Regions from separate parts of the Thauera mechernichensis genome, predicted to be linked through region 3. Evidence: riboswitches for the same ligand, from Rfam matches in the RefSeq annotation. Region 3 holds a riboswitch; each other region holds the start of a gene.

What was found. A riboswitch is a leader RNA that binds a small molecule or an ion and turns the genes downstream of it on or off. The one in region 3 is predicted to bind cobalamin.
Region 1: another riboswitch for cobalamin. It lies ahead of cobO (cob(I)yrinic acid a,c-diamide adenosyltransferase); the one in region 3 lies ahead of bluB (5,6-dimethylbenzimidazole synthase).
Region 2: another riboswitch for cobalamin. It lies ahead of P7F68_RS02710 (GNAT family N-acetyltransferase); the one in region 3 lies ahead of bluB (5,6-dimethylbenzimidazole synthase).

What each region holds. Positions count from the first base shown of each region.
Region 1 is NZ_JARQZE010000005.1:127,378-135,211, reverse strand. Features, by position in the region: gene P7F68_RS09335 (magnesium chelatase ATPase subunit I) at 1-535, opposite strand, end outside; gene cobN (cobaltochelatase subunit CobN) at 532-4,302, opposite strand; gene cobW (cobalamin biosynthesis protein CobW) at 4,304-5,380, opposite strand; gene cobO (cob(I)yrinic acid a,c-diamide adenosyltransferase) at 5,445-6,056, opposite strand; cobalamin riboswitch at 6,214-6,434, opposite strand; gene P7F68_RS09315 (methyl-accepting chemotaxis protein) at 6,503-7,834, opposite strand, start outside.
Region 2 is NZ_JARQZE010000001.1:571,930-579,763, reverse strand. Features, by position in the region: gene P7F68_RS02725 (putative bifunctional diguanylate cyclase/phosphodiesterase) at 1-1,623, shown strand, start outside; gene P7F68_RS02720 (ribonucleotide-diphosphate reductase subunit beta) at 1,747-2,883, opposite strand; gene P7F68_RS02715 (ribonucleoside-diphosphate reductase subunit alpha) at 2,996-5,797, opposite strand; gene P7F68_RS02710 (GNAT family N-acetyltransferase) at 5,910-6,473, opposite strand; cobalamin riboswitch at 6,631-6,832, opposite strand; gene prpF (2-methylaconitate cis-trans isomerase PrpF) at 6,916-7,834, opposite strand, start outside.
Region 3 is NZ_JARQZE010000001.1:208,583-216,416, forward strand. Features, by position in the region: gene serC (3-phosphoserine/phosphohydroxythreonine transaminase) at 4-1,233, opposite strand; gene P7F68_RS01080 (hypothetical protein) at 1,211-1,720, opposite strand; gene pqqE (pyrroloquinoline quinone biosynthesis protein PqqE) at 1,822-3,039, opposite strand; gene pqqD (pyrroloquinoline quinone biosynthesis peptide chaperone PqqD) at 3,008-3,307, opposite strand; gene pqqA (pyrroloquinoline quinone precursor peptide PqqA) at 3,371-3,508, opposite strand; gene bluB (5,6-dimethylbenzimidazole synthase) at 3,626-4,393, opposite strand; cobalamin riboswitch at 4,443-4,635, opposite strand; gene nirB (nitrite reductase large subunit NirB) at 5,072-7,603, shown strand; gene nirD (nitrite reductase small subunit NirD) at 7,624-7,834, shown strand, end outside.

The sequences.
Region 1 (7,834 bases), on a different contig from region 3:
GGGCGTTGCCGATACGCACGAAGAGGCCGAAGCGGTCGAGCAGTTGCGGCCTCAGCTCGCCCTCCTCCGGGTTCATCGTGCCAACGAGCGTGATGCGCGCCGGATGCACGTGGCTGATGCCGTCGCGTTCGACGTGATTGATACCGCTCGCACACACGTCGAGCAGCAGATCCACCAAACCGTCGGCGAGCAGATTGACCTCGTCTACATAGAGCACGCCCTCGTGTGCGCGCGCCAGCAGGCCGGGACGGAAGCGTACGTCGCCGGCCTTGAGGGCAGCCTCGAGGTCGAGCGTACCCACCAGCTGTTCCTCACTGGCCGACAGTGGCAGATTGACGAAGCGCCCGCCCGGCAGCAGGGCTGCCAGCGCGCGTGCGGCGGTCGACTTGGCGGTGCCGCGCGGCCCCTCCACCAGCACGCCGCCGATCAGCGGATCGACTGTAGACAGCAGCAAGGCCGTCTGCAGCGCAGACTGGCCATGCAGGGCGACGAAGGGAAAGGCCGGCGGCAGGCCGACGCTGGCACCAGGGCTCATCGTTCCTCCACACGCTGTTCGGCAGCGAGCAAGTGCTGCTCGACACGCCCACGGTAGTCGCCGGGCGACTGCCACAGGCCTCGGTCCATGGCTTCGAGCAGGCGCTCGCAGATGCCGGCGAGCGCTTCGGGGTTGTGGCGCTGGAGGAAGTCGCGGGCAGTGGCATCCTCCAGATAGGCGTCGGTGACACGGGCGTACTGGTCGTCGCGGACGACACGCGCGGTGGCATCGAAGGCAAACAGAAAGTCCACCGTCGCCGCCATCTCGAACGCGCCCTTGTAGCCGTGGCGCATCACGCCCTCGATCCACTTCGGGTTGGTCGCGCGACTGCGCACGACGCGGCTGATCTCCTCGGCAAGCGAGCGGATCGCCGGCGAGCCGGGGTTGCTGTGGTCGCCGAAGTACAGTGCCGGCTGCTTGCCCGAGAGGTGGCGTACCGCCGCGCTCATGCCGCCCTGGAACTGGTAGTAGTCATCGGAATCGAGCAGATCATGCTCGCGGTTGTCCTGGTTCTGCATGACCAGGTCGATTCCGGCCAGCCGCTTCGCAAAGCTGTCGCTTGCGGGGGTGCCATAGTCGTCCTGGCCGTAGGCGTGCCCACCCCAGGTGAGGTAGGCGGCGGCCAGGTCGGCATCGCTATCCCAGTTACGGCCTTCGATCAGGCCCTGAAGTCCCGCGCCATAGGCCCCGGGCTTGGCACCGAAGACACGGTGACCGGCCTGACGGCGAGCCTCGGCGGAGGCAAAACCGCGCCCCTCGAGCGCACTCGCCTCGCCCAGGATGCGGGCGCGGATCGGGTTCACATCGGCGGGTTCGTCGAGCGCGGCGACCGCCTGCACCGCGGCGTCGAACAGGCGGATGACGTTGGCGAAGGCGTCGCGGAAGAAGCCCGACACGCGCAGCGTGACGTCGATGCGCGGGCGGTCGAACAGCGACATCGGCAGGATCTCGAAGTCGCTCACGCGATGACTGCCGTCGGCCCATTTCGGACGCACGCCGATGAGGGCGAAGGCCTGCGCAATGTCGTCACCACCGGTGCGCATGGTTGCCGTGCCCCACACCGACAGCCCGATGGCACGCGGGAAATCGCCATGCTCCTGGACATGGCGCTCGACCAGGCGCTCGGCCGAGCGCAGGCCCAGAGTCCAGCTTGTCTGGGTCGGTACGGCGCGGGTATCGACCGAATAGAAGTTGCGCCCGGTGGGCAACACGTCGGGCCGGCCGCGGGTCGGTGCCCCGCTCGGCCCGGCCGGCACGAAGCGCCCGCACAGGCCGCGCATGAGCTGGTACAGCTCCTGCTCGCCGCAGGCATCGAGACGCGGCTTGAGCTCGGCGTCGATGCGCGCAAGCACGGCACGCGTCGCCGGCCAGGCCATGTCATCTGCAGCGGGCAGGCCGTGATCGAGCACCTGCAAGGCCAGCAATTCGAGACGTTCGCGCGTATCGCCGGTGGTGCGCCATGCGCCTGCATCCACTTGCGCCAGCGCCGCCGGGCGCAGCCCCTCCCAGGCTGCGGCCCAGTCGGCATCGAGCGGATCGAAGCCCGTACCGAGTTCGAGATCGGCTGCGAGCGCGCGCGTCAGCCCCTGGCGCGCGCCCTGCCCGTCGCCAGCAGGATGGCGTGCCAGGGCGAGCAGCGTGTCGCGGCGAAGGCGGCCGGTGGGCGAATGGCCGAACACGTGCAGGCCGTCGCGGATCTGCGCCTCCTTGAGTTCGCACAGGTAGGCGTCGGTACGGTTGAGCAGCAGCTGCTCGTCCTCGGTCGTGGCCGGCGCGGCCAGGCCGAGGTCGCGGTGCAAGTCGTGGCGCAGGATGTGGTCGAGGATCTGGCGGCGCAGCAGGTCGGCGCGGCTGCGGTCGAGCATGACCGCCTCGTAGTACTCGTCGACCATGCGCTCGAGGTCGCGCGTCGGGCCGTAGCTCTCGGCACGCGTCAGCGGCGGCATCAGGTGGTCGATGATGACCGCCTGCGCACGGCGCTTGGCCTGGGTGCCCTCACCCGGATCATTGACGATGAAGGGATACAGGTGCGGCATCGGCCCGAACACCAGATCCGGCCAGCACGTCTCGGACAGCGCAACGCTCTTGCCCGGCAGCCACTCCAGGTTGCCGTGCTTGCCCACGTGCACGATAGCGTCGCAGCGCCAGTGCGCGCGCAGCCACAGGTAGAAGGCAAGGTAATGATGCGGCGGCACGAGGTCGGGATCGTGGTAGCTCGCCATCGGGTCGAGCTGGTAGCCGCGCGCGGGCTGGATGCCAACGAAGACCTGGCCGCAGCGCAGGCCGGCGATCATGAAGCGCCCTTGACGCAGCATCGGGTCGGTTTCGGGCGCCCCCCAGCGCTGGACGATGGCCTCACGGCAGGCCGCCGGCAGGCACTCGAGGAAGCTCAGGTAGTCGGCCAGCGCCAGGCTCTGCTGCGCCGGTCGCAGCGCCCAGTTGTCGGGGTCGTTGGTGATGCCCGCGCGCAGCTGCGCCATCAGCGCCTCGCCGTCGGCAGGACGGTCGGACACCGCGTAGCCCTCGGCCTGCAGGCGATCGAGAATGGCGAGCACCGAGGCCGGGGTATCGAGGCCGACGCCGTTGCCCAGCCGGCCGTCGCGCACCGGGTAGTTGGCGAGGATGAGGGCAAGGCGCTTGTCAGCGTTGGCCAGGGTGCGCAACCGGCACCAGCGCTGCGCCAGTTCGGCCACGAAATCCATGCGCCCGGGCTCGGGGCGGTACTGCACGACGTCGCTCTGCGTCGCCTCGCAGCGGTGGTCGAGCCCCTTGAAGCTCACCGCACGCGTGATGATGCGGCCGTCGACCTCGGGCATGGCGATGTGCATGGCGATGTCGCGCGGCGCCAGCCCGTGGGGGTCGGCGCGCCATAGTGCCTCGTTGCCGCCGGAGAGCACCAATTGCAGTACCGGCACGTCGCCCGCAAGCGCATGGTCGCCGGGCTCATCGAGCGCGGCGCGCGAGAACGCGGTGGTGTTGAGGATGAGCGCTGCGCCCTGCTCGGTCGCCAGCGCACGCAGGCTGTCGATGCACTGCGGATCCTTGAGCGAGGTTACGGCGAGCGGCAGCGGATTCATGCCGCGCGCCTGCAAGGCGGCGCACAAGGCGGCGAAGGCGGCGGTATTGCCGGCCTGCAGATGGGCACGGTAGAACAGCACGGGCACGCAGGGAGCACCGTCCTCCCAGTCGGCCTGCCAGTGCGCGAGCGCCCCGAGATCGTGCGCAGGATGGAAGACCGCCACCGCGGGCAAGGGGCGCGGCGGTTCGGGCACATCATCCAGGCCAAAGAACTGCGCACCGATGAAACGATAGAAATTGCGCGCATTCGCCGGCCCGCCCTCGCGCAGGTAGCGCCATAGCGTGCGTGCAAGCTCGACGTCGACACTGCCCTTCATGAGCAGGTTGGTGTCCTCGGTCGCATCGCCCGAGAACATCACCAACGCGATGCCATGTGCCCGGCACACCTGGCCAACCTGCTCGGTGCCGTAGGGCCAGTAGCTCTCACCGCCGAGATGGTCGATGACGACCACCCGCGCGTGCTGCAGCACCTCGTCGAGGTAGAGGTCCACCGACGCAGGCTGACGCAGATGCAGGAGGTTGGCCAGGCGCACGCTCGGGAACCCCTCCCCGGGGCAGGCCGCGGCGAGCAGGGCCAGGGTTGTGTCGGCAGCGCTGAGGATGACGATGTCAGCCGGGTCCTGCGCGATGCGCGTGACCACCGCGTCGTCCTCCACGAAGCCTCCGGCCTGTGCCGCCAGCAGGTGCATGTCAGGCGGTCTCGACCGCTTCGGCAACGGCGAGCGCAGCCGCCAGCGCGCTGGCGTCGAGGTCCTCGCCGATCAGCACCAGGCGGGTACGCGGCGTCTCGTCCGCCAGCCAGCGCCGGTCGAAGTAGCTGTCGAAGCGCCGGCCGACGCCATGCACGACCAGGCGCATCGGCTTGCCCGGCAGGGCCACGAAGCCCTTGATGCGGTAGATGGTGTGGGCCTGAACCAGATCATGGAGGATGGCAAGCAGGCGCTCGCGATCGACCGCGGGCAGCTCGACCGAGACCGACTGGAAGGCGTCGTGGTCGTGGTCGTGGGCTTCGCCCTCTTCATGGTCGTGGTGGCTCGCACGCAGGTGGATGTTGTCCTCGGCGGCAGCGCCCAGGCCAAGGACGAGGTCGAGGTCGATACGCCCGTGCTCGCTCGCGACCACCTTCACTGCGGGCGGCAGTTCCTCGCGTACCAGGGCCTCGACGGTAGCGCGTGCCGTCTCGTCGGCAAGATCGGTCTTGGACAGGATCACCAGATCGGCTGCCGACAGCTGGTCCTCGAAGAGCTCGTGCAGCGGCGACTCGTGGTCGAGGTTGGGGTCGGCTCGGCGCTGCACGTCCACGGCCTGCGGGTTGGCCGCGAACTGGCCGGCCGCGGCGGCGGGCACGTCCACAACGGTGATCACCGCGTCCACGGTGCAGGCGTTGCGGATCTCGGGCCAGTTGAAGGCCTGCACCAGCGGCTTGGGCAGGGCGAGGCCGGAGGTCTCGATGAGGATGTGGTCGATGTCGTCGCGGCGTGCGATGAGCTCGCGCATCACCGGGTAGAACTCCTCCTGAACGGTGCAGCACAGGCAACCGTTGGCCAGCTCATAGAGCTGGCCAGCACGCTCGCCCCCCTCATCCTCGCAGCCGATGCCGCAGCCGCGCAGGATCTCACCGTCGATGCCGAGCTCACCGAACTCGTTGACGATGACGGCGATTCGCCGCCCGCCCGCATGGGCGAGGATGTGGCGCAGCAGGGTCGTCTTGCCGCTGCCGAGGAAGCCGGTGACGATGGTGGCGGGGATCTTGGGGCGAATGCTCATCGGGATGCTCCGGAGGCGCGAGGGTGTGATCGCAGGATGTGTGCGGCAGGCAAGCGCCAGGCGCTCAGAAGTCGATGCCGGCCTGGGCCTTCACCCCGGCCTTGAAGGCGTGCTTGCGGTCGGCGATCTCGCTGACCGTGTCGGCCAGGTCGACGAGTTCGGGCTTGGCTGCGCGACCGGTAATGATCACGGTCTGCTTCGGCGGGCGGGCGCGCACCGCGGCGAGCACCTGTTCGGTGTCGAGGTAGTTGTACTTGAGCATGTAGGTGAGTTCGTCGAGCACGACGAGGCTCAGCGCCGGGTCGGCGAGCATGGCGACGGCCTGCGCCCAGGCTTCGTCGGCGGCGCGCTTGTCGGCGTCCCAGTTCTGCGTGTTCCAGGTGAAGCCGGTGGCCATCGCGTGGTAGCGCACGGCGCAGGCGCCCGGGTTGCGCTGCAGGAAGGCCACCTCGCCGGTAGCATGGGTGCCCTTGATGAACTGCACCACGCCCGCTTGCTGGCCATGGCCGAGTGCACGATAGAGGGTGCCGAAGGCGGAGGTCGTCTTGCCCTTGCCGTTGCCGGTGATCAGGATGACGATGCCGCGTTCTTCCTGCGCGCGCTCGATGGCCGCATCGACCACCTCCTTCTTGCGCTGCATGCGTTCGTTGTGGCTGTGCTTCCTGTTCTCATCCATCGTTCCGCGCTCCAAGTCTTCCAAGGTGTAAGCGGAGGGCGGAACAATGGCGACAGCATGAACGCGTGCGATACCGCAGAGACTCGGATCGGGCAGGACGCGGGCGGATCAGGGATCCGCTCAAGCAGTCGGCATTTGCCCGCACCCCGGGGCACTTACCTGTCTGATCGAGCGGGTCGGTCTTCTGGCTCACCTTCGTCCGGTTGCCATCGCCTTCCCGGAGCAGTGTGCTCCAGTGGCATTGATTGATGGCACCGTCAGGCTTACAGCAGCGGGGGCTGCGCCGGAATGGCGGGCCTATGGCCTCGCTTCACCGGACTTCCCGTTTCACACCCGGATGAGGACTCATCCAGGCGCTCCCGTTCGATACGGGGCGGACTATACGCCGCCGCAGTCCCACAGGGCAAGCCGTCTTGCTGCCGGCATGCCCCATGCGGGTATTCAGTTCAGTCGGCGATGAGGGATTCGGCAGGCACACCGACCCGCACATTGCCCCAGTGCCGGCCACCCACCATGATCGGCATGGCGATGTCGCACAGCACCTCGCCGGTGTCACGCAGATAGGTCTGCAACAACATCGACTCGGTATTGCGCGCCGCGCGCAGTTCGGGTGGGCGGTCGAACTTGCGGCAGGTACGGTTGCCGACCAGATCGGCCTCGTAATTGCCGGTCAACGGCTTGGAAAACTTGCTGTTGTGGGTCGACAGGTAGCTGTCGGTATTGACCGCCACGGCAAACGCTGCGCCTTGCGCGGCATTGAGGCTGCCGTCGAGGATGGCCTGGCAGCGGCGGGTGAACTCCTCGCCCCAGCTCACCTTGAACTTGGGCGGGTTGGTGCCGGCCATCGGCGTATAGCGACGATCGAAGACATCGACGTGGTTGGCCGCCATCTGCTCGAGCTGTTCCTGGATGCGGTCGCGGAAGATGCGGGTCTGGTCGACCACCTGGTCAAAGGTCCCGCGGCCGATCTTGAAGCGCGACACCAGTTCCTGTACCGCCTCGGTCGCCTTGGTCAGCCCGACCGTTCGCTGCTCGCTGTCCTGCATCTGCTCGCCAACCTTGGCCGACAGCTGGTTGATGGCGGTGACACTCTCGTGCACGCGGGCATTGGTGCTGCTCAACGACTCCATCGCGCTGGCGATCTGGCTCAGCTGCTGTCCTGTGGCTTCGAACTCGCCGACCATGTGCTCGAACTGACGCGCAGAGCGCTCGACCACCGTCCGCGTATCCTGCACGTCGACATTGATGATCTCGTTCTCGCTGCGGGTGTTCGCCACCAGGCCCAGCATGCCATTGATGTTGCCTACGATCTCCTCGGTGGCCTTGTTGACGCGCTCGGCCAGCTTGCGCACCTCGTCCGCGACCACGGCAAAGCCACGCCCCGCCTCGCCGGCACGCGCTGCCTCGATCGCGGCATTGAGCGCCAGCAGATTGGTCTGGTCTGCGATCTCGCGAATCAGCACGGCGATCTGCTTGACACTCTCCGAACGCGTGGACAGGTCGTCCACCGTGGTGTTGAACCTGAGCACCTTGTCGCTGACGGTGTTGATCTTGCCCGCAATCTCCTGCATCTCGACCAGCGAATCACGCGCAATGGCAAGGTTGGCGTTGGTCGAGTCGGTGATCTGGTGCGCACTGTGGGAGACGTCATCAATCGCCGCCGTGGAGGCGGTGCTGGTTTCGAAAACCTGAGTGGTCATGCGCTCCTGCTCGCGCGCGCCTGCGGCCGACTCCTCGATGCGCAGCTTGACCTGCACGGCCTCGCGCGCAATCTTGAC
Region 2 (7,834 bases), 360 kb from region 3:
CTGCTCGCCGAGCGGGCGCGCGACCGCAATGCCGCCCAGGTAGCACGCTTCGACGACGCTTTCCGCGGTGTTCTGTTGACCGGCTTGATCATCCTGATCGGCCTGTTCGTGACCGCGAGCCTGCTTGGTCGCCGTGCCGGCTCGCACATGGTGGATATCGCCGATGCCTTGAGCACACTTGCACGCAGTGCCGAAGCAAAGATCCCGCTGCCACGCATCGAGGCAATGTACGAGGGCGGGCGAGGCGAATTCGCCCGCATCGCGGGTACCTTGCTCAATTTTCGCAATGCCATCGAACGCCAGCGCAGTGCCGAGGCGCAGGCCTTTCAGCTCGCCTTCTACGACCCGCTGACGCGTCTGCCCAATCGGCGGCTGTTGAGCGAACGCATGCGCAGCGTGTTGCGTGCTTGCGAGCAGCACCTTGGCCACGCGGGCGTCATCGTTCTCGACCTGGACGACTTCAAGCGCGTCAACGACGCCTACGGACATGGTGTCGGTGACAGGTTGCTGGTCGAAGTGGCCGCCCGTCTCGAGTCGGTCGTTGGCGAAGGGAATACCCTCGCGCATCTGGGGGGGGATGAGTTCGCCATTCTGCTGGGGCCGATCGGTGCGGACGCTGGCAGCGCGGTGGGCGAGGTCGAAGCCTGCGCAGAGCGGGTCCTGGCGGCGTTCGCGGGGGCATTCCAGATCGATGGCGAGTCCTTGTATGCGACCGCCAGTCTGGGTGCGAGCCTTTTCGGCACGCCACTCGCCAATCTGGATGACCCCCTCAGGCATGCCGAGAACGCCATGTACCAGGCCAAGAGCGAAGGCCGGGGCAACCTGCGCTTCTTCGATCCGGTCATCCAGGCGCGACTCGAGGAGCGCATCGCGCTCGAGTCCGAGCTTCGGCTCGCGATCGAGCGTGACCAGCTTGAGCTGTTCTACCAGGTACAGGTTGACGAGAACGACCGGCTGCAGGGCGTCGAGGCCTTGCTGCGGTGGCGCCATCCGGTGCGCGGCCTGGTGCCGCCCGCGGCCTTCATCGGCCTCGCGGAGGAGTCCGGGCTGATCCTTCCGATCGGCCATTGGGTGCTCGAGACCGCCTGCGCGCAACTGCTTGCCTGGGCTGGCGATGCGCGGACGGCGCAGCTGAGCATCGCGGTCAACGTGAGCGCCCGGCAGTTCCGCCAGGATGACTTCGTGCAGCAGGTCGGCGGCGTCCTCGAGCGTACTGGTGCCCCGCCGCGCAGGCTCAAGCTGGAGCTGACCGAAAGCACCGTGCTCGAGGATATCGAGTCGACCATCGTCAAGATGAAGGCGCTGCGTGCGTTCGGTGTGCGCTTCTCGATGGATGACTTCGGCACCGGCTACTCCTCGCTGCAGTATCTCAAGCGCCTCCCGCTCGATCAGTTGAAGATCGACCAGGCCTTTGTACGCGACATCATCGATGACGCCGACGATGCCGTCATCGTGCAGGCGATCATCGCAATGAGCCACGCGCTCGGGCTCGAGGTGATCGCCGAAGGCGTGGAGACGCGCGAACAGCAGCAACTGCTTGGCCAGCAAGGCTGCAGGTTCTTCCAGGGCTATCTGTTCGGCAAGCCGGTCCCGCTCGACGAACTGGCACAGCGGCTGCGTTGACGCGCGCCACCTTGTCTCCATCGGGGTATTACGGTCTCGGCAAGATCAGCGTCAGCATCGGCAGCAAGGCTGCCGGGTCGAGCCTCGACTGAGCAAGGCTCACGCATGCCCGCTGCGCCAGGCTCAGTCCCAGGCGAGCGCGCCGCCGGTCTGATACTCAGTGACCCGTGTCTCGAAGAAGTTCTTCTCCTTGCGCAGGTTGGCCTGTTCGTCCAGCCAAGGTAGCGCGTTCTCCGCACCGGGGAAGGGCTCCTCCACGCCGACCTGGCGGGCGCGCCGGTTTGCGATGAAGCGGAACTGGCGGACATGCAGTTCTGCGTTGTAGCCCAGGATCGGGTCGCGCAGGATGAAGCTGGCGTAGGCGTGTTCGGCGGCCTCGGCCTCGTCCCAGAGCGTGCGCAACGCCTGGGGGTCGAGGGTGAGCGTTTCTTCCTTCAACAACTCGCGGACGACTCGGATACCGAAGGCGCAGTGCAGTACCTCGTCGCGCATGATGTACTGCAACTGTTCGGCGGCGCCCTTCATCAGCCCGCGCCGCTGCAAGGCGAAGACCGGCGTGAAGCCGTTGTAGAACCAGCAGCCCTCGAAGATCACCGCAAAGAAGAAGTAGGACAGCGCGAATTCGTGCAGGTTGGCGCGGTCCGTCAGATCGAAGTCGGCCCGCATCACGCGCTCCAGGCGCCTGTTTGCGAGCGCGATCTTGCCGTGGATCTCGGGCACGACGCGATAGCGGTTGTAGATCTCCTGCTGGTCGAGGCCAATGCTTTCGATGCAGTGCTGGTAGGTCCAGGTGTGCAGCGCTTCTTCATACACTTGGCGCGCCTGGTAGATCTGCAGTTCGGGCGCACTCATCTTCTCCATGACTGCCAGGCCGATGTTGCGCATGGCCAGGATGTCGGAGGTGGTGAGGTAGGCGAGCACGTTCTCGAAAACATGCCGCTCGGCCGCGCTGAGCTTGTGATGGTAGTCGTGCACGTCCTGCGCCATGGAGATTTCCAGCGGCGTCCAGTGGTTGCGGTTTGCCTTGAGGAAGAACTCCCAGGCCCAGGGATACTTGAACGGCGCCAGCTGGTTGATGTCGGCCTTGCCGTTGACGATGCGCTTGTCGGCGGCATTGACCGGTGCCAGGGCGAGGCCGGGTGGCGTACCGGCGGCGGCATCGCAGGGGCTTGGCACCGCCGAGGTGGTGCGCGCGGCGGTGTCCTGCGCGGTGCGGGGGGCGGGTGTATCCCAGTCGTCGAAATGATATGTGGTGTTCATGTATCGAGCCTTTGCGGGGCGATGGTGAGGTTTCAATGGGCGATGGCATTCCCGCGCTGGGGGGCGCCAGGGCATGACGATGCGGGCGTCCGTTCGGCCGGCAGCCGGCGACTCACTGGCAGGCCTCGCACTCCGGGTTGTCGATGCTGCAGAACCTCGGCTCCTGCTCGGCTGCGGGCTCGTCCCGACCTCCGGCCTTCTCGGCCTGGCTGGCACCGAGTGTGCGCAGGTAGTAGGTGGTTTTCAGGCCGCGTTTCCAGGCGAGCTTGTACAACTCGTCGAGCTTCCTGCCGGAGGGGTGTGCGAGGTACAGGTTGAGCGATTGCGCCTGGTCGATCCATTTCTGACGGCGGGCAGCGGCTTCGATAAGCCAGGCGGGGTCCATTTCGAAGGCGGTGGCGTAGCGCGCCTTGAGGGTGTCCGGAATGCGGTCGATGGGGGCGAGCGAGCCGTCGAAGTACTTGAGATCGGTCACCATGACCTCGTCCCACAAGCCGAGTGCCTTGAGGTCGCGCACCAGTGCCTTGTTCACCACGGTGAACTCGCCGGACAGGTTGGATTTGACGTAGAGGTTCTGATACGGGGGCTCGATGCTGGCCGAGACGCCGATGATGTTGGAGATGGTCGCGGTCGGCGCGATGGCGACGCAGTTCGAGTTGCGCATGCCGTAACGGGCGATCCGGTCGCGCAGGGGGCCCCAGTCGAGCGTGCCGCTGCGGTCTACTTCGAGCAGGGCACCGCCTTCGGCGGCGCTCGCGCTGTTGCGTCCGCGACCCTCGGCCAGCAGCGCGAGGCTGTCCTGCGGCAGGATGCCGCGATCCCACAGGCTACCGCGGAAGCTGGAGTACGGTCCGCGCGCCTCGGCCAGTTCCGTCGAGGCCCAGTAGGCGGCGTGGCAGACGGCTTCCATCGAGCGGTCGGCGAACTCGACCGCGGCGTCCGATGCGTAGGCCAGGCCCATCGTGTGCAGGGCGTCGGCGAAGCCCATGATGCCCAGGCCGACGGGGCGGTGGCGCAGGTTGGCAGCGCGCGCCTTGGGCGTGGCGTAGTAGTTGAGGTCGATGACGTTGTCGAGCAGGCGCATGGTGACGCGTATGGTGCGCTGCAGTTTGTCGTGGTCCAGCGTCCAGCGTCCGTCACCGTCGCGCACAAGATGGGCAGGCAGGTTAACTGAGCCCAGATTGCATACTGCGGTCTCGTCAGCCGAGGTGTTGAGCGTGATCTCGGTGCACAGGTTCGAGCCATGCACCACGCCCGCGTGCTGCTGCGGCGAGCGCAGGTTGCAGGCGTCCTTGAAGGTGATCCACGGATGGCCGGTCTCGAACAGCATGGTCAGCATCTTGCGCCACAGCTGGATGGCGGGCAGGCGCTTGAAGAGGCGGATCTCGCCGCGCTCGGCACTGGCCTCGTAGGCGCAGTAGGCCGCCTCGAAGTCCTGGCCGTAGCGCTCGTGCAGGTCGGGCACGTCGACAGGCGAGAACAGCGTCCATTCTGCGTTTTCCAGCACGCGCTTCATGAACAGGTCGGGAATCCAGTTCGCGGTGTTCATGTCGTGCGTGCGGCGGCGCTCGTCGCCGGTGTTCTTTCGCAGTTCGAGAAACTCCTCGATGTCGAGGTGCCAGGTCTCGAGGTAAGCGCACACCGCGCCCTTGCGCTTGCCGCCCTGGTTGACCGCCACTGCGGTGTCGTTGACCACCTTCAGAAAGGGAATCACGCCCTGGCTCTGGCCGTTGGTGCCCTTGATGCGGCTGCCGAGCGCACGCACGGCCGTCCAGTCGTTGCCCAGGCCACCTGCGAACTTCTGCAGCAGGGCGTTCTCCTTGATCGACTGGTAGATGTCTTCCAGGCTGTCGGCCACCGTCGTCAGGTAGCACGATGACAGTTGCGAATGCCGGGTGCCGCTGTTGAACAGCGTCGGCGTGCTGCTCATGAAATCGAAGCTCGACAGCAGCTCATAGAACGCAATGGCCTGCGCCTCGCGGTCGATCTCGTTGATCGCGAGACCCATCGCCACGCGCATGAAGAAGGTCTGCGGCAGTTCGATACGGCGCTCGCTGACGTGCAGGAAGTAGCGGTCGTACAGCGTCTGCAGGCCAAGGTAGTCGAACTGCAGGTCGCGCTCGGGGCGCAGCGCAGCTGCGAGGCGCGCAAGGTCGAAGTCGGCCAGGCGCGGGTCGAGCAGTTCGGCATCGATGCCGCGGCGAATGAGGGTCGGCAGGCAGGCGGCATAGCCGAGTTCGGGATCGGCCATGTCGGCCTGGGAGGCCTCATGCCCGAGCACCTCCACGCGGATGGTCGCCAGCAGAAGGCGGGCGGCGACGCGGCCGTAATCCGGCTCGCGTTCGGTCAGTGTGCGTGCCGCCAGCACCAGCGCCTGGCGCACGGCTGCGATCGGTACGCCGTCGTAGAGGTTGTGCAAGGCGTGCTCGAGCACGGTGTCGGCGGACACGCCGTCCAGCCCCGCGCAGGCTTCGCGGCAAGCGGCGAGCAGGGCGCCGCGGTCGAGTGGGCGGCGCGCTTCGCCGTCGACGACGTGCAGCACGGCGAGTGCACCGTGGGTTTGCGCGTGCGCGCCTTGCTCGGCGGCGCGCTCGGCGGCACGACGCTCGCGGTAGAGCACATAGGCGCGGGCGACGTCGTGCTCGCCCGAGCGCATCAGGGCCAGTTCGACCTGGTCCTGGATGTCTTCGATGTGCAGCATGCCGCCGTCGGGCAGGCGGCGTGTCAGCGCGCCCACGACCGTGTCGGTGAGGCGCGCAACGATGTCGCGTACGCGCGAGGAGGCGGCGCCCTGGCGGCCCTCGACGGCGAGGAAAGCCTTGGTCATGGCGACGGTGATCTTGTTGGGGTCGAAGGCGACGACGGTGCCGTTGCGGCGGATGACCTGGAAGGCGTTGAGCTGCACTGAGTCCATCAGTGCCACGGAGGGAAGTCGGTCCACAGTGGGGTCCTCTTGTGAGTAAGTGCGAATGGCAGCCGGTGGCTGAAAGGCGAGGCTTGCGGGTGAGTGGCCGGTACTTGCCGCCTCACGCTGCGGTGCGGCGTTGCGGCTGGGCCGCAACTGCGGCCAGAGGCCGGCCGTTGGCAGGCAGGTCCAGCGTCAGGGGCGCATCGAGGATGCCGCCGGGCCTGCGGAAGCCGGTGGCCGCAGCCATATGCAGAACGGCCGGGCTGATGCTGTGACAGATGATCCGAGATGCCGGCAGGGTGCGGGCCAGCGCAATCACATGGCCGAACAGCGCGCGCCCGAGGCCTCGCATGCGGTAGTCAGGGCTGACGCTGAGACCGAAGTCGAGGGCTCCGTCACGCACGCCGGCATGTGCGAGGGCGATGACGGCACCTTGTGCGGTGCACAGGCCATGGATATGGTCGCCGGCGAAGTCGAGTGTGCTGACATAGGCCGCGATACCCTCGTCGCGGATGCCGTGGCTGAAGCGCAGCATGCGGTCTTCCGCGTCGAGGCCGAGCAAGTGCGCGAGGATGCGTGGTGCGTCGGGCACGGCGAAGCGGTGCATCGGGCGCAAGGCCGTGGCCGGCAGGTCGGCGGCGAGTGGCTTCAGCTGCTGGGCGGAGCGGGCAGGAGCAGGCATGGCGGAGATCCGGTGCGGGCAGGGCGGATCTCCGACGGACAGGCGTGCGGCGCCATGCGCACGGACGCGCCGTGCGCTGCACTCGAGCCGTCAGGAAAACGAGCAAGTGAAATGGTGTGAGCCATGCCTCTTGTCAGGGACACCCCGCCCCAAACTGTTGAAGGTGATGTGCATGGCAGGTCTCCTGGCTCACGGGTCATCGCCTTGCGCCAGCCTTCCCGGAAAGATTCCAGTGGCAGAGAGGGCGCAGGACTCGCCGATTACAGTTGCGGGGGCAGCTCCGGGTTGAGCGCGCGGGGCGCGGCACCGGATTCCCTTTTAATCCCCCTTGCGGGGGAACCATAAGCGTCGAGGACTCTAATTGGATGCCCGGGGGGTGTCAAGTTGCCGGCCTGTATATAGTGCTCGTTACGTTCTGCTCTACTAAATGTTGTTTGTCGCGTCAGAAAGCGTCGCCGGGCACGCGCACCGCGCCTTCCATCAGCACGCGGGCCGTGCGGCTCATGACGGCCCTGGAGACCTGCCACTCGCCATCGACCAGCCGCGCCTGGGCGCCTACGCGCAGGGTGCCTGAGGGGTGGCCGAAGCGGACCGAATCGCGCTCACCGCCACCGGCGGCGAGATTGACCAGCGTACCGGGAACGGCCGCAGCGGTGCCGATGGCCACTGCGGCGGTACCCATCATGGCGTGGTGCAGCTTGCCCATCGACAGCGCGCGTACGAGCAGGTCGACGTCCCCGGCCCGTATCGCCTTGCCGCTGGCGGCGAGGTAGTCCCTGGGTGGGGCAACAAACGCGATCTTTGGCGTGTGCTGGCGGGTGGCGGCCTCTTCAGGGGTCTTGATCAGGCCCATGCGCAGCGCGCCGGCCACCCGGATCTTCTCGAGGCGTGCGAGCGCTTCCGGATTGCCGTTGATGTCTTCGCGCAGCTCGGTGCCCCGGTAGCCGATATCCTCGGCGTTGACGAACACCGTGGGGATGCCGGCGCTGATCAGCGTCGCCTTCAGGCTGCCGACGTCGGGCACCTCGAGCTCGTCGACCAGATTGCCGGTGGGGAACATCGACCCGCCCCCGTTCTCGCCAGCGCCGTCCTCGGACGGGTCAAGGAACTCCAGCACGATCTCGGCTGCCGGGAAGGTCACGCCGTCCAGTTCGAAGTCACCGGTCTCCTGCACCTGACCGTCGGTGACCGGGACATGGGCGATGATGGTCTTGCCAATGTTGGCCTGCCAGATGCGTACCGCGCACACGCCGTTCCGCGGCACGCGTGCCGGGTCGACCAGGCCGGCGTGGAGGGCGAAGGCGCCGGCGGCGGTGGACAGGTTGCCGCAGTTGCCCGACCAGTCCACGAGCGCCTTGTCG
Region 3 (7,834 bases):
CACTCAAGGTGCCTGGTGGCACCGGCCAGCCTCGCTGCAGGCGAAGCCGCTCAGCAGGCCTGCGAGCGCCGCCACCGCGTCGTCGGCGAGTCCGTTATAGAGGCTCAGGCGTACACCGCCGCGTTCGGGATGGCCACCCAGGTCGTGCAAATCCGTCGCGTCCGCAGCCGCGAAGAAGCGCCGGGCGGTCTCCTCGTCGGGCAGCTGGAAGCAGGGATTGACCTGCGAGCGCCAGGCGCTGGGCGCGCTCCAGCGATAGAGACCGACATCCTCACCGGCGGCCATGGCCGCGGTCACCAAGGCATGGCGGTGCGCGAGCCGGACCGCCATGGCCGCCACGCCGCCGGCCGCCTCGATCCAGTGCAACATGCGGTGGGCGACGAAGACCGGCAGCACCGGCGGCGTACACAGGCGGGACTCCGCCTCGGCCTGGGCGCCGTAGTCCATGACCCGCGGCGTACCTGCTCGGGCATGTCCGAGCAGGGAACGGCGGATGATCACCAGGGTGAGCCCCGGTGTGCCGATCGTCTTCTGCGTTCCTGCATAGCCGACGTCGAGCCGCTGCCAGTCGATCGCGCGGGTGAGCAGTTCGGACGTGAGATCGGCCACCAGCGGCGCCTGCGTAACCGGGAGCCGGGCGAACTGCAGGCCGTCGGCAGTCTCGTTGGGCGTGACATGGACGTAGGCGGGGCGGTAGCCAACCGCGTCCTCCAGAACGGACATGCCGACACGCGCCTGCGCAGCTGCAGTCTCAGGCACGCCACCGCACCCCCACGCCGCCGTCAGCGCCGCCAACGCGCACACATGCACCGGGCAGTGGCGCCGCGCCTCGGCAATGGCCCGCCGCGACCAGTGCCCACTGTCGATATAGACTGCCCGCGCTCCAGTGTCTGCGCCGTACAGGTTCATGGGCACCAGGGCGAACTGCGTGCTCGCACCGCCCGCCATGAACAGGACCACGAACTCATCCGGGATCGCCAGCAGCCGGCGCAGGCATGCTTCGGTCTCGGCCTGCAGGCTGCGATAGGCCGATGTGGTGAAGGGCAGGCTCAGGATCGATCCCGGCCCCGGCCGGCAGGCCTCGGCCACCTCGTCCGCAACCGCCGTGGGCAGCGATCCCGCCGCCGCGGAAAAGCTGAACCCGGGCCGCGTACGCCAGGCCGCAAGGCCGGTGGGGACGCGCCCGGACGCTGATGTCGACAGCTGCGGGTCAGGAGAAGAGCGCGATCCCATGCGTTCCAGCCCCCATCAGGAAGACCACCGGGATCGACAGCATGGTGTTGACCCGTGCCGACAGGAAGGTGACGCGGGAGCAGCGCAAGCGCTCGTCCAGCGGCGCGGGGACGAAGCCGAGTACGCGCTTCTGGTGCGGCCACAAGACGAACCACAGGTTGCACACCATGATCACCCCCAGCCAGACGCCCAGCCCGAGCGGCGCCAGGCTGCCCTGCAGGCTGAGTGCATCGAACAACCAGCCGCGCTCCCACAGGATCGCCAGGCCGGTTCCCAGCACCACCAGCGAGCCATGGCGGAAGGTGCCGTGCTCGCGCTGCATGAGCGCACGCTGGCGCGGGCTGTCCGGGTCGGACAGGTCGGCGGCGGTGAGCGGGACGTAGCGCGCGCGCGTGACCGCGGTGGCGTAGTTGTGTCCGACCCACACCAGTGCGCCAAGCACATGCAGCCAGCGCGCCACCGTCTCGAACAGGATCTCCATCGTCATCCGCCTAGCCCGACACGCGCAGCAGTAGCGTCAGCACTGCAGTGAGCACGACGCCATACGCCACCGTCACCACCGAGGAGTCAAACACACGCAGCAGCAGGTCAGACATCGGACGGCTCCACGACGGCAACGGCAAGGTCCGCGCGCCCGGCAGCGCCACAACCTCCGCCCGTGCCGCCGCCTTCGCCGAGCAGGCGCGAGTTGCGATCGTTGCGCAGCACGAGCGGCTGGATCCTGCGCCCGGGTGCGTGCGCCTTGGCGATCGCCTCGGCAATCAGGTGGTGGTGCGGCGAGCGCGAACAGGCGGGGTCGGTGTTTGCTGCGTCGCCGGTGAGCAGGAAGGCCTGGCAGCGGCAGCCGCCGAAGTCCTTCTCCTTCTCGTCGCAGCTGCGGCAGGTCGTGCTCATCCACTCGTCGCCGCGAAATTTCCGGAAGGTCGGCGACTCGTTCCACAGCCACGCCAGGCTCTTGTCGCGGATGCTGGGAAATTCCAGCCCCTCGATGACGCGCGCCTCCTGGCAGGGCATGGCAACACCGTCGGGCGCAATGGTGAGGTGGATCGAGCCCCAGCCGTTCATGCACGCCTTGGGGCGGCCCTCGTAATAGTCGGGGATGACGAAGTAGATCGTCATGCGGTCGCCAAGACGTTCGCGCGCGGCCTGGACCGCACGTTCGGCGGCCTGCAGTTGCTCGCGCGTCGGCAGCAGTTCGTCGCGATTGACCATCGCCCAGTTGTAGTACTGGATGTTGGCAAACTCGAGGTAATCGACGCCGATTTCCTCGGCCAGGCGCAGGATGTCCTCAACCTGGCCGATGTTCTGGCGGAACACCGGCACATTGAGCACCATCGGGAAGCCATGCGCCTTGATCATGTGCGCGACCTTCACCTTGAGGTCGTGCGCCCGCGCACCAACCAGGGTGTCGGTGAGTTCGCGCTCGCTCGACTGCAGCGAAAGCTGGATCTGGTTGAGGCCGGCGGCCTTGAGCGCGCTGAGGCGCGCCTCGCTCAGGCCGACACCCGAGGTGATCAGGTTGGTGTAGTAGCCCAGTGCGCGCGCATCGGCGACCAGTTCCTCGAGGTCGTCGCGCAGCAGGGGCTCGCCACCGGTAAAACCGAGCTGCAGCGCGCCCAGTTCGCGGCCTTCGCGCAGCACGCGCTTCCACTCGGCGGTGGACAGCTCTGCGGTCTCGTCGCGGGCGTAATCGACCGGATTGCTGCACCACGGACACTTCAGCGGACAGCGGTAGGTGAGCTCGAGCACCAGCCACAGGGGCTTGCCCTGCCCATCAAGCCTGACGACGGATCCATCCTTTGGCACGGAACACCTCCAGGAATTTGTAGACGCCCTCGGCCACGCGTTCCTCGTCGCCCGGGTAGCGCTGCTGCAGCTCGGCGACGACTTCGGCGACGGTGTGTTTGCCGTCGCAGCGCTCGATGATGTCGCCGGCGGTCTGGTTGAGCTTGACGATGCCTTCCGGGTAGAGCAGGACATGGGCGTCCTGAGTGGGCTCCCAGCGGAAGAGATACATCGGGTTGAGCGCGTAGCGCTCGCCCGCGGCAGGCGGGCTGACGGCTGAGTCGTTCATGCGGGCATCCGCTCCGGGCAGGCGCCGGCCGGCCGCCCGCAGGCAGGCCGGGCGGCCGGACTTTCAGCGTACGTAGACGTAGGCGGTGACTTCGAAGCCGAGACGGATGTCGCAATAAGCGGGGTCGGTCCACTGCATGATGTGTCTCCTCTTGAATGATGGTGGCTGAACCGGCTTGTTTGCCGGCTCAGGGGCCATCATCCCGGTGACAGCAGCCGGCGGGATCCGCAGGATCGCGACCCCGCCATCGACGCGATCACCAGCGCGAACTGGCGAATATCATGATTCTTCCGCCACTGGCGCCGGTTTTGATGCAGATCAACGCAGAATCGGCACGACCTGGTCAATCGCCTCGACCAAGCGCTCACCCGCGGCATCTGCCCTGCCCTGCCAGCCATCGAAATGCAGCAGTTCGGGCAAGGGCACGCGCCTGAGCCAGCCGGCCGCCTCCAGTTCGGGGCGGGCATGGAAGTCGCGGACGTAGCCGATGCACAGGTAGGCGATGGGCACGATCTCGGGCGGAATGCCGAGTGCCTCACGCAGCGCCGGCGGGTGCAGGATGCTCACCCAGCCTACGCCGAGGTTCTCGGCCCGTGCCGCGAGCCACAGGTTCTGCACTGCACACACGGCGCTGTAGACGTCCATGGCGCCGATGTGGGTGCGGCCGATCACCACCGGGCCGTGACGGCTGCGATCGCAGGTGATGCAGATATTGACCGGCGACTCGAGGATGCCCTCGAGCTTGAGATTGCGGTAGGTGGCGCGCTTGCCCTCCTCGAACATCTGCTCGGCCTCGGCATGGGCGGCGAGGAAATCGGCATGGATCTTCGCGCGCACCGCGCGCGCGCGCACGACGATGAAATCCCACGGCTGCATGAAGCCCACCGAGGGCGCGTGATGGGCGGCCGTGAGCACGCGCGCCAGCACATCGTCCGGGATCGGGTCAGGGAGGAACTCGCCGCGTACGTCACGGCGGGTGTGGATGGCGCGATACACCGCGTCGCGCTCGGCGCTGCTGAACCGAGGGTTGGCCTGGAAACGGGTGTCCTGCGGCGGTGCGCAATGCACCTGGGTCTGGCTGCTCATGAAGTAGTCCCCTTGTCGACGAGCAGTGGGCAGCCGCCGACCAGACGGCTGCAGGAAACACTTCGAGGCCGGTCTTCCGGCTGCGGATCATCTCGTCCGGACGCCTTCCCGATCCTGACGACCAGTGGCTGGGCGAACCTTGCCCGGACAATCCCCTTCACGGCGCTGGGCGCGCGGCGGATTGGCACCGCCTTCCCGATTCTCCCGCGCAAAGCGCGGGCACCTCGAAGTCGAGAGGGCCAGATTCTAGCCACATGCCCGCCATCTCGCGACACCTGTGCGCTGGCTCGTGCCGCGGTATTGAGCCTGCCCCTTCACTCCACCCTTCACTCCCCCCTTCGCCGCCCGGCACGGTGCACCAGCTTGGTGACAGGCGCACCAACACAGTGCGCCCGGCGCATCTGCCATCGCGGCAGATCCAGTCAATCCGGGGCTTTCAAGGCGTTGAAGTGCATGGCACGGTCCGTGCTTAATGCAAACCAGCCCAGCACGCAAGGATGCGAACAGGGCTTGCCTCCGCCAACGCAGGTGGGGGCCGGCGGATACGAATACGTATGTCGTCGGCCATTTCCATCCGATGTCGAACCGCGTCCCGCGGAGGCCGTCATGCTTGAGCCGGACTCACCCCGTGCCCAGGTATCGCCAGGCCCAACGCGGGGCCGAATGAGTGATACCAGCATGAAGATCGTTCTCGTTGGCCATGGCATGGTCGGCCACAAGTTCCTCGAGGAACTCCGGCAACTGCAGATCCCCGGTGCGGAAGTCACCGTACTGTGCGAGGAGCCGCGGGTCGCCTACGACCGTGTGCACCTCTCCGAATTCTTCGCCGGCAAGACGGCGGAAGACCTCTCGCTGGTCGCCCCCGGCTTCTTCGCCGAGGCAGGCTTCACGCTTCGGCTGGGCAGCCGCGCGGCGGCGATCGACCGCCGCGCACGCACGGTGACGACGCAGGACGGCGTCACCCTGCCCTACGACAAGCTGGTGCTGGCCACGGGGTCCTATCCCTTCGTGCCACCGGTCAAGGGCAGCGAGCGCGACCAGTGCTTCGTCTATCGCACCATCGAGGACCTCGAGGCGATGAAGGCGGCTGGCGCGATCTCGCGCAAGGGCGTCGTGGTGGGCGGCGGCCTGCTCGGCCTGGAGTGCGCCAAGGCGCTGCGCGACCTCGGCCTCGAGACCCACGTCGTCGAATTCGCGCCCCGCCTGATGGCGGTGCAGGTGGACGACGAAGGCGGCCGCATCCTGCGCAACAAGATCGAGGCCCTGGGCGTGCAGGTGCACACCGAGCGCAACACGGTCGAGATCACCGACGGCCGCAGCGCCCGCCACCGCATGGTGTTTGCCGACGGTACCCACCTGGAGACCGACATGATCGTGTTCTCCGCCGGCATCCGTCCGCGCGACGAGCTCGCGCGCCAGAACGCACTGGCCGTCGGCGCCCGTGGCGGCATCGCGATCGACGACCACTGCCGCACCAGCGATGCGGCGATCCTCGCCATCGGCGAGTGCGCGGCCTGGCGCGACCAGACCTTCGGCCTGGTGGCCCCGGGCTACGAGATGGCGCGCATCGCCGCCCGCCAGCTGGCAGGTGACGCCCAGGCCGCCTTCGGCGGTGCGGACATGAGCACCAAGCTCAAGCTGATGGGCGTGGATGTGGCCAGCATCGGCGACGCCCACGGCAGGACGCCGGGCTGCCGCAGCTTCCGTTACGCCGACGAATGCAAGCAGGTCTACAAGAAGATCGTCGTCAGCGCCGACGGCAAGCACCTGCTCGGCGCAGTGCTGGTCGGCAACGCCGACGAGTACGGCACCTTGCTGCAGATGGCACTGAACAGCATCGCGCTGCCGGCCGACCCCGAGTTTCTGATCCTGCCCGCCAGCGACGGCAAGGCCAAACCCGGTCTCGGCGCCGACGCCCTGCCCGACAGCGCGCAGATCTGCTCCTGCAACAACGTGAGCAAGGGCCAGATCTGCGCGGCGGTCGGCGAAGGCGCAACCACCATCGGCGAGATCAAGGCCTGCACCAAGGCCGGCGCCACCTGTGGTGGCTGCGTGCCACTGGTCACCCAGGTCATGAAGGCCGAGATGGCCCGCCTCGGCCTGTCGGTGAACAACCACCTGTGCGAGCACTTCCCCTACTCGCGCCAGGAGCTCTACCACCTGATCCGCGTCGGCGAAATCAGGAGTTTCGAGGACCTGCTCGCGCGCCACGGCCAGGGCCTGGGCTGCGACATCTGCAAACCGACGGCGGCGTCGATCTTCGCCTCGTGCTGGAACGACTTCGTGCTCAAGGGCGAGCTTGCCAGCCTGCAGGACAGCAACGACTACTTCCTCGGCAACATCCAGAAGGACGGTACCTATTCGGTGGTGCCGCGCATGCCCGGTGGCGAGGTCACGCCGGAGGGGCTGATCGCAGTCGGCCAGGTGGCGAAGAAGTACGGCCTGTACACCAAGATCACCGGCGGCCAGCGGGTGGATCTGTTCGGCGCCCGCGTCGAGCAGCTGCCGGCGATCTGGGAAGAACTGATCGCCGCCGGCTTCGAGTCCGGCCATGCCTACGGCAAGTCGCTGCGCACGGTGAAAAGCTGCGTCGGCAGCACCTGGTGCCGCTACGGCGTGGATGACTCCGTGGGGCTGGCGATCGAACTGGAGAACCGCTACAAGGGACTGCGCGCACCGCACAAGATCAAGTTCGGCGTCTCGGGCTGCACGCGCGAATGCGCCGAGGCCCAGGGCAAGGACGTCGGCATCATCGCCACCGAGCGCGGCTGGAACCTCTACGTGTGCGGCAACGGCGGCATGAAGCCGCGCCATGCCGAGCTGATCGCCTCCGACCTCGACAAGGCCGCCCTGGTGCGCCTGATCGACCGCTTCCTGATGTTCTACGTGCGCACGGCCGACCGCCTGCAGCGCACCAGTACCTGGCGCGACAACCTGGAGGGTGGCCTCGACTACCTGAAGGCCGTACTGATCGACGACTCGCTGGGCATCGGCGACGAGCTCGAGCGCCAGATGCAGCACGTGGTCGACACCTACCAGTGCGAATGGAAGACGGCGATCACCGACCCGGCTGTTCGCAAGCGCTTCCGCACCTTCGTCAACGATCCGCGTGCCGATCAGCGCATCGTCTTCGTCGAGGAGCGCGGACAGATCCGCCCGGCGCGCGCCGAGGAACGCCCCGCAATCGAGAACGCCGAGGTGGAAGCATGAGCCCCGCGAGGACAGCCCCCATGAGCAGCGAAGAACTGAACTGGACCGCCGTGTGCAAGCTCGGCGACATCCTGCCCGGCACCGGCGTGTGCGCGCTCGTCGATGAGCGCCACGTCGCCGTTTTCCGCATCGGCGACAGCGGCGTCCATGCCATCGACAACATCGACCCACGCTCGGGCGCGAGCGTGCTGTCGCGCGGCCTGGTCGGCAACCTCGGCGAGCACATCGTCG